One region of the Bacillus sp. NMTD17 genome, then DNA from elsewhere that is predicted to be linked to it. Evidence: riboswitches for the same ligand, from Rfam matches in the RefSeq annotation. Region 1 holds a riboswitch; each other region holds the start of a gene.
The links. A riboswitch is a leader RNA that binds a small molecule or an ion and turns the genes downstream of it on or off. The one in region 1 is predicted to bind S-adenosylmethionine.

Region 2: it holds a riboswitch for S-adenosylmethionine, as region 1 does, so the genes downstream of both, mtnK (S-methyl-5-thioribose kinase) here and C6347_RS08445 (bifunctional homocysteine S-methyltransferase/methylenetetrahydrofolate reductase) in region 1, are expected to answer to the same signal.
Region 3: it holds a riboswitch for S-adenosylmethionine, as region 1 does, so the genes downstream of both, C6347_RS01175 (sugar ABC transporter substrate-binding protein) here and C6347_RS08445 (bifunctional homocysteine S-methyltransferase/methylenetetrahydrofolate reductase) in region 1, are expected to answer to the same signal.
Region 4: it holds a riboswitch for S-adenosylmethionine, as region 1 does, so the genes downstream of both, C6347_RS00880 (5-methyltetrahydropteroyltriglutamate--homocysteine S-methyltransferase) here and C6347_RS08445 (bifunctional homocysteine S-methyltransferase/methylenetetrahydrofolate reductase) in region 1, are expected to answer to the same signal.

Annotation. Positions count from the first base shown of each region.
Region 1 is NZ_PVRH01000002.1:641,349-643,548, forward strand. It holds gene C6347_RS08435 (CvfB family protein) at 1-286, opposite strand, end outside; gene C6347_RS08440 (YajQ family cyclic di-GMP-binding protein) at 524-1,015, shown strand; SAM riboswitch class I at 1,097-1,215, shown strand; gene C6347_RS08445 (bifunctional homocysteine S-methyltransferase/methylenetetrahydrofolate reductase) at 1,294-2,200, shown strand, end outside.
Region 2 is NZ_PVRH01000002.1:454,241-456,440, reverse strand. It holds gene mtnK (S-methyl-5-thioribose kinase) at 1-1,134, opposite strand, end outside; SAM riboswitch class I at 1,214-1,372, opposite strand; gene C6347_RS07415 (pyridoxal phosphate-dependent aminotransferase) at 1,536-2,200, shown strand, end outside.
Region 3 is NZ_PVRH01000001.1:242,869-245,068, reverse strand. It holds gene C6347_RS01175 (sugar ABC transporter substrate-binding protein) at 9-1,127, opposite strand; SAM riboswitch class I at 1,296-1,405, opposite strand; gene C6347_RS01170 (DUF1565 domain-containing protein) at 1,522-2,200, opposite strand, start outside.
Region 4 is NZ_PVRH01000001.1:186,359-188,558, reverse strand. It holds gene C6347_RS00885 (DUF3298 and DUF4163 domain-containing protein) at 1-664, opposite strand, end outside; SAM riboswitch class I at 876-988, shown strand; gene C6347_RS00880 (5-methyltetrahydropteroyltriglutamate--homocysteine S-methyltransferase) at 1,076-2,200, shown strand.

The sequences.
Region 1 (2,200 bases):
GTGCATCCTTTGACAGCCCGACATCGACAAATGCGCCCATGTCTTCTACCACGTCTACGACTTCTACCCAGCCATATGTATGCGCATTGATTGTAGGTATTTTCATCGTGGCAGCCAGTCTTTCTTCATGATCTACATATAAGTAGACCTCTACTTCATCTCGGTCACCAATATCCTCTGTCATCTCACTGCGGTGCAAGAGGACCGAATCTTCACCATCTGTCAAAAAGTAGCCGTATTCCATCTCGTTCTCTATTTGCAAGGTCAGTTGCTCACCTGGTCTCATGTTCTCTTCCTTCCTATCTGCCCATAAAAGAGCGTTCGTTCATCTTTTGATTCACTTTATTCTACTATACTTCTCCTCACATGAACATCTCTAGTTCTGTTAGCTAAAGTGGACAAACTGGACACGATTTATACCGCTGCCGGCTGAACTCTTTGACTCGTCTCTTCGATAAAGTTTCTTCTTCTCCTATTTGCATGATAAAATAGACGCAATATCTATACATGGAGGTCATGTGTTATGGCAAAAGAAAGCTCATTTGACATTGTATCGAAGGTTGAACTGCCAGAGGTGCAAAACGCTGTTCAAGCAGCGCTGAAAGAAATTAAAAACCGTTATGATTTTAAAGGAAGTAAAAGTGATATTTCTCTTGAAAAAGAAGAGCTCGTTCTCATCTCTGATGATGACTTTAAGCTGGAGCAGCTAAAAGATGTGCTTGTGACAAAGCTGATCAAACGAGATGTTCCTACCAAAAACATCGACTACGGAAAAACCGAGCATGCCCTTGGCGGAACAGTACGCCAGCGCGCGAAGCTGATCAGCGGGATTGATCAAGACAACGCCAAAAAGATCAATGCACTCATTAAGCAATCCGGCATCAAAGTGAAGTCACAGTTTCAAGATGACCAAGTGCGTGTAACAGGGAAAAATAAAGATGATTTACAAGAGGTTATTTCTCTTATGCGCAAGGCAGATTTACCGATTGACGTTCAATTTATAAATTTTCGATAAATTTCAAATTTTCCATTGATTATTTCCGATTTTTTCGATACAGTTGATGGAAGTTCAATTCATTGACATGTTCATATCACTTTCTTATCAAGAGAGGCAGAGGGACTGGCCCTGTGAAGCCTCAGCAACCGGTGTAGTAGAAATATATTTTCTATGACCAAGGTGCTAAATCCAGCAAGCAACTGCTTGGAAGATAAGGAGAAGAATTACGATACAGCCAAAAAGTCTTCTTCTTATCAGAAGGCTTTTTTTGTTACATAGAAATAAGGAGGAAACCAATGGGCCTATTACAAGACTTACAAAACCGCGTACTGATTGCTGACGGTGCAATGGGAACACTTTTATACTCTTACGGCATTGACCGCTGCTTTGAAGAATTAAATTTATCGAAAGAAGAGGAAGTAAAGCGCGTGCATGAGGCATATGTGCAGGCTGGTGCTGACATCATCCAAACAAATACGTACGGTGCGAATTATATTAAACTATCCCGCTACGGCTTAGAGGAAGAAACGAAGCGCATCAATACAAAGGCCGTACAAATCGCAAAAGCAGCCGCAGGCTCCGCTTATGTACTCGGAACGATCGGCGGCATTCGAACATTTAACAAAAATGCCTACTCTATTGAAGAAATTAAACGAAGCTTTAGAGAGCAGTTGTACATTCTATTAAATGAACAGCCTGACGGATTATTGCTAGAAACGTACTATGACATGGAAGAAGCGAAGACCGTTCTCCAAATTGCACGCAAAGAAACGACTCTCCCGATTGTCATGAACGTCTCCATGCATGAACAAGGTGTTTTGCAGGATGGAACCCCGCTCAAGGATGGTTTATCTGAATTGTCCTCTCTTGGCGCAGATGTCGTCGGCATCAACTGCAGGCTAGGCCCTTATCATATGATTCAGGCACTCGAAGGCGTACCGATTTTAGAAAATTCCCATTTATCAGTCTATCCTAACAGCAGTCTTCCCTCTCTTGAAGAAGGCAGACTCGTCTATGATACAGATAACGATTATTTTCGAAAAAGTGCACTTGAATTTAGAAATCAAGGCGCACGTATTATCGGTGGCTGCTGCGGAACAACGCCTCAGCATATTCACGCAATGGCTGAAGCGGTCAAGGATTTAGCGCCGATCACTGAAAAAGAAGTGAAAGTATTAAAAGAAGAAATCATTTCGATTCAAG
Region 2 (2,200 bases), 190 kb from region 1:
ATATTGTTTGATCATTGTTTTTCCGAGCGTTAGTGCTGCTTTTTTCTGCTGAATCCTTCTAGATGGTGATGGAATCGCATCGAGATCAGCGGCATGAGCAAGGCCGATTGTTCGGCGGACAAGCTCACAGCCCGCAAAGCCTGCCGCTTCTTTTAAAATACGGTCAAAGGTTGTTGCTAAAAAACTGTCAGATACACTAAATGCTTCAATGCTGTCTTCTTTCCAAGCTTTTGCGAACACTTCTTTGAATGTCGCCCATACATTGATGACATGGTCAAAAAGGTGCTGCTGATCGTGTTCATTCTCACGAGACAAAGCATTGAGGAACAGGTTAGCGATAAAGTGGCCAATATCGAATCCAAAGGGACCGTAAAAGGCGAATTCTGGATCAATGATTTTTGTTTCCGTCTCATTTGCAAAAATACTGCCTGTATGAAGATCTCCATGAACGAGTGTTTCAGCAGATGTCAGGAAAATACGCTTCAGTTCGGCTGCTTTGGCCTGCACTTCAAGATCTGCCCAAAGCGCTTCGGCAGCTTCTCTTAATTCTTCTTCGAAATCATTTGTGCCGCTATCAAAGAAAGGATCTGTGAAGACGAGTTTTTCAGTAATGTCACAAAGGTCCGGATTCGTAAATTGCTTCACAAATTGTTTTTTGATTTTAGGATTTGTGGCAAAGTCAGAAGTGTAAAAAAGTGTTTTTCCTAAAAATTCTCCTACATGATCGGATAAATGCGGATATTGTTTTCCGGCAATTAGCCCTTTTCTGACGATTTCCAGGTGTGATAGATCCTCCATTGCCGTCACAGCAAGAGCTGTATCTGAATAATAGACTGCAGGTACAAGGTGCGGCGTATATTCTGACTGCTTGATCAGGGCAGCACTTTCAATTCTCGCACGGTCTAATGTAAGCGGCCAGCTCTCTCCGACCACCTTGGCATAGGGCAGGGCCTGTTTGATGATCAATCCTTTTTCTTGTTTGTGATCAAAAATATGAAAGACGTAATTTAAATTCCCGTCACCGATTTCCGTACATGTCAAATGACTGCTTTCTTGGATCAAGCCAAGTCTAATTGCGAGTGCAACTGCCGAGCTTTCTGTTAATTCTTCATATGATGCCGTAAGTGTAACCAATTGCTATCCCTCCAAATCATATAAAAAAGCCTCTTTCTCCTGAGAGAAAGAGGCTTGATGGCGTGTATGCTCAAAGCCTCTCTTATCTCTCAGCACATACGTCTGATGGAATTAGCACCGTGCCCTATAAGACAATTGTCTTGGCGCTTACTTGCTGCGCCCCACTTCACAGTGGTATTAACGGTCGGTTGCTGTTGGGGTCAAAAGGCCAAATCCCTCGCCCAACTCTCGATAAGAGAAATCAATATGTAATTATTTCGTGTCTGTTTGCATTTCTTAATTCAAGATATTATCAGAGCTGCGCTTCACATGTCAATCTTTTTTCAAAATTGCTTTACAATTCATAAAACAATCCATTACAGTGTTTGTATTGTTACGTAACTTGAATAGAAGGTGAAGAAATGGAATTCCAGCAATCAGATGTATTGAAACAATTACCGAAACAATTTTTTGCGTCTCTTGTCCAAAAGGTGCAGAAAAAGATGCAGGAAGGGGCAGATATCATTAATTTAGGGCAGGGAAATCCTGATCAGCCAACCCCTTCGCATATTGTAAAAGCCATGCAGGAAGCGGTATTAAAACCTGAAAATCATCAATACTCGTCATTCCGCGGAACAGCGAAATTAAAAAAGGCTGCCGCCGCCTTTTATGAAAGAGAATATGGTGTCACGCTTGATCCGATGAAGGAGATTGCGATTTTATTTGGCGGGAAAGCGGGACTTGTTGAGCTGCCGCAATGCCTGCTGAATCCTGGAGATACACTCCTTGTCCCAGACCCTGGTTACCCTGATTATTGGTCAGGTGCCGTGCTTGCTGGAGCTCAGATGGTGACGATGCCGCTTCTTGAACAAAATGATTTTTTACCTGACTATGATCGATTGCCTGAGAATGATAAGAAAAAAGCAAAGTTGATGTATTTAAATTATCCTAACAATCCGACAGGTGCCACGGCAAGTCGTGCATTTTTTGAAGAAACCGTTACGTTTGCGAAAGATCACAAACTCTGTGTTGTCCATGATTTTGCCTATGGCGGCATTGGGTTTGATGGGAAAAAGCCGATCAGCTT
Region 3 (2,200 bases), on a different contig from region 1:
CACGTCGTTTATTTTGTATAATGCTTCTTCAAGGTCTTCATCCAATCTTCTTCAAAAGCAGTCGATGAGCCGAACCCCTTCACTTCGTCTGCAAGATTGACCATATTGATGGCTTTTCCTGCTTGTTGAAGCTGATTTTGCGAGATGAGAGAGGCCTCAAGGTCATAGGAAGATGGCGTTTTCTCACTCGCTATTTTCTTCGCAAGAATTCTCACGTCAACAGCGCCGATGAGCTTCGGATCAACCGCTGCTGTGTACTTCCATGGACTTTCTTTCGCTGTCATTTCTTGAAGATCAGCATTTGACACATCAATCCCGTAAATCTTCACTTCTGTTCTTCCTGCTTCCTTTAGCGCTCTTGCTGCGCCAATGGCAAAGGCATCCCACGTGGCAAAAATAGCGTCAAGTTTACCCTTTGGATATTTATTCAGCATGGCTGCTACTGCATTTTGCGTTTGAACAGACGTATCAGAGGAAGCAATGCCAAAGCGGTCAAGTTCCTTGATCCCTTTGTGTTGGTTGAGCGTTTCTTGATAGACCTTGTTTCGTCTCACCATTGGCGGGAACCCATCTACCCAGAGGTATGCAATATTTGCTTTTTCTTTAAAATCAGATACGAGTGCGTCTAATGATTTTTTCGCTAATTGTTCGTCATCTTGAGACGTCACTGTGACCCCTTTGATGTCCTTCAGCTTAGGATTCGAATCAAACGCTACGACTGGAATGCCCTTCGCTGTAATCTTTTTCACGTCAGCGACGGTCGCCTCGTCGTCCCCATGAGAGATGATAAAGCCATCATAATTTTCTTCCAGCGCCTGAGAGATCGCATCATGGAATTTCGCTGTATCTCCATTTGCGGTGTAGACATCTACCGTAAAGCCAAGCGCTTCACCTTCTGCCTTCGTCCCAGCTAAAAACTGCGCTGTATGATCATCTCCTCCGATTTTACGGATGACTTTAATTTTTGCTCCCTGTCCCTTTGCAAATCGCTTCGGTACATTGTCAAAGGAGACCTTTTCGTTCGCATTTGCCTTTGAGCCTGCACTTGATCCAGTGCCGCAGCCCGTTAATAGGATCGTCAATACCATTAATAATATAAGACATGATGTAAAATGCTTACGCTTCATTGCTGTTCCTCCTCAAGTTGTTTTTATTTTTCACATCGGAAAACTAGGTAAAACAGTGGGAAAACGCCAGTAAACTGTTCTTTCATTTGAAAAAGAGACGAAAAAAAGCCTCTCCTGGAAGAGAGGCTTGATCACCGTTGCATGAAACATGTATCGGGAAGTCTTCCTCTCTTATCTGTCAAAGCTGTAACAGCTTTGCAGGAATTAGCACCAATTTCTATAGTAGAAACGGTTGCCGGGCGTCATAGGGCCAGTCCCTCTGCCTCTCTTGATAAGAGATCCGTTATGAAATTTTGTTTTAGTTAAAATGTCTTCTTTACTTTAATGTGATGTCACATCAATGTCAATGATTTTTTTGAAAATTTAAAACAATGCGTTTGTGGTTCAGACATGCTTAACTTCCGATGATTTTCTTAGCAGGTGATGATTTCTTCAGGCGAAAGTCATATTTTTTCTCATTCACAAATTGTGGATTGAGGTGTGCTGATCCTTTATCTTGGCCGCTTTTCAAGAGATACGTTTTGTAGCCTTCCATCCATTTCCCACGCCATACCCACTGTGATGCCTTTGCACCTTTTCGGTCGTCATACACGTTCTTCTGGAAGGTATTCTTTTGATTCACTCCATAAAGATTCACGACTAAGTAATGCGAGGCACTCGCTGTCATAATATTATTCGTGATTCGATTGTTCACGGCTTGATATTGCATCAACAATTGACCGCCTTCTAAGCCGGCTGTGTCATTTTTGTACAAAATATTATGTGAGATCGTCGTATTTGTTGTTCCGCCTCGCTTTTTATCATAGCCGCCAATTGAAATACCTGTATAACGGTTCAAATACACTTGATTGTGTTCGATGCGAATGCGATCTGCCATTTTTCCTTTATGTTCACTTGTGACTTCAATCCCCAGGTCATTGTGATGTGTGATGTTATGATCAATCACAATGTCCTTCCCGCCATCAACATAAATTCCGCCAGCGGAGATGTCTTTGCCATAGGCTGGATTCCCTGCACTCGTAATCTCATATACTTTGTTTTTAGATACGACACCATTTCTAACTTGATCGTAC
Region 4 (2,200 bases), on a different contig from region 1:
TCGCAGGAACTTGAATCATAGGAATTCCTACATAATAAGGTGAAATTTCATATGGCTGGAAGACAACAGCAATTCCCTTTTTCGTGAAGTAATACTGCGTGTTGTAGTTGATTTCAATGTCACTTTTTTTCAGGTTCGCATAGAATTTGCTTTTATGTTTCTTTGTGTAGTTATAAATATAATCTCTTACTTTCGTACGTTTTTTCTTTGTTTTCACAACGTCTGTCAAGAACAGCTGCTTTGTCTTTTTCTTTGTTAACACATAGTTCATGCTGGAAACCATCGTATCCCCATGCATTCCACCATCATTCATGTAGTCATAGTTTAAGATACTGAGCTTCTTCCCATTGTTAAATTTCGTTTTAAACGATCTTTCGTACGTGATCTTCCCAAAGCCTTCCTTTTTCGCTTCGTCCTTTAAGAACAAGTACGTAGAATAAGAGAATGCGATATCTTCTTTTAAATCACGATTGATGGTTTTCATATGCGCCTTGCTTAGGTTTTTCACCTGTGCATATTTGAATGTTTTTTTCTTTTTATAATAGTGCGTACTTACTTTTGCTTTTTTTGCTTGTTTGGCATCCGCAGATCCAACTGGCGCAAACAACGAAACAATCAGCGAAAAAATGAGCAGGCTGATTATTAGGCCTTTTTTCATTGTCATAGTAAAAACCCCCATTTTTGTCTATTACCAATTGAGTATACCATGACAAAAGAACCAAAAGAAGCACTTTTTCCATATTATTCTTCCTTTTTCCACTTCGGGTTTGTTTACCATTATTTGTTTATGTAGAAAATTAAACAGTAAAAACCATTGACTTTCTCTCGAAAAAGTTGAATAATTATGTTTATTAAGAAAATTGAATCAAAAGGTAACCTTATTAAGAGTGGTGGAGGGACTGGCCCTGTGAAACCCGGCAACCGCTGTTCCTCGGAACAGAATGGTGCTAATTCCTTAAACAAGCAGATGCTTGTTTGAAGATAAGGCAGAGTTCTCTCAGTATATGATGCTCTTCCTTATCCAAGGAAGAGCTTTTTTATTTGATTTTTAACCTGTAGAAAGAAGGGATTCAGCATGACACAAGTACAAACCATTGGAAAGAAAACAACGAAACCGCCATTTCGCGCAGATCAAGTAGGCAGCTTACTTCGTTCAGAACGTATCAAGGAAGCACGCAAGCAAAAGGCAGACGGTACGCTGACAGCAGAGCAGCTCCGACAAATTGAAAATGAAGAAATTACACGCATTGTGGAGAAGCAAAAAGAAATTGGATTAGAGGTTGTCACAGATGGAGAATTCAGACGTGCATGGTGGCATTTTGACTTTCTTGAGGGATTAGATGGGGTCGAAGGATTTGAAGCGGATCAAGGTATTCAATTCCACAATACGACAACAAAAGCGCGTGGCATCAAGGTAACGGACAAGATTGACTTTACAGATCATCCAATGCTAGAGGATTACCGTTTCCTTCAAAGCATCGCTGGTGATCATACGGCTAAAATGACGATTCCAAGTCCGAATATGCTCTTTTTCCGTGGAAAACTTGAAGAAGGAGTATACGACAGCCTAGAGGCATTCCACCATGATGTGGCACAGGCGTATAAGAAAGCCATCCGTGCTTTTTATGATGCAGGCTGCCGCTACTTACAGTTGGATGATACAGCATGGGCGGTGTTCTTTTCTGAAAAAGGGCATGAACAAATCAAAGCCTTTGGCCGAGAAGAAGATGAACTTCGTGAGTCATTTGCGAAAACAATCAATGAAGCGGTTGCCGATCGTCCAGAGGATTTGGTGATCACTATGCACATTTGTCGTGGTAACTTTAAATCGACGTGGGCAGCTGAAGGCGGTTATGAAGCAGCGGCAGAAACAATTTTCGCCGGCTTAGATCTGGATGGTCTCTTTTTAGAATTCGACGACGATCGTTCTGGCGGTTTTGAACCCCTACGCTATGTGAAGAACCCAAACCTCCAAATCGTACTAGGGCTTGTCACTTCAAAATATGGTGAGCTTGAGCCGGCTGAACAGATTAAAAAACGGATCGAGGAAGCGGCTCAATATGTCGACATTAACCAGATTTGCTTGAGTCCGCAATGCGGGTTCGCCTCAACGGAGGAAGGCAATCTGTTAACAGAAGAGCAGCAATGGGAGAAGCTGCGTCATGTGATTGAGATTGCAGATCAAGTGTGGACTTCATAG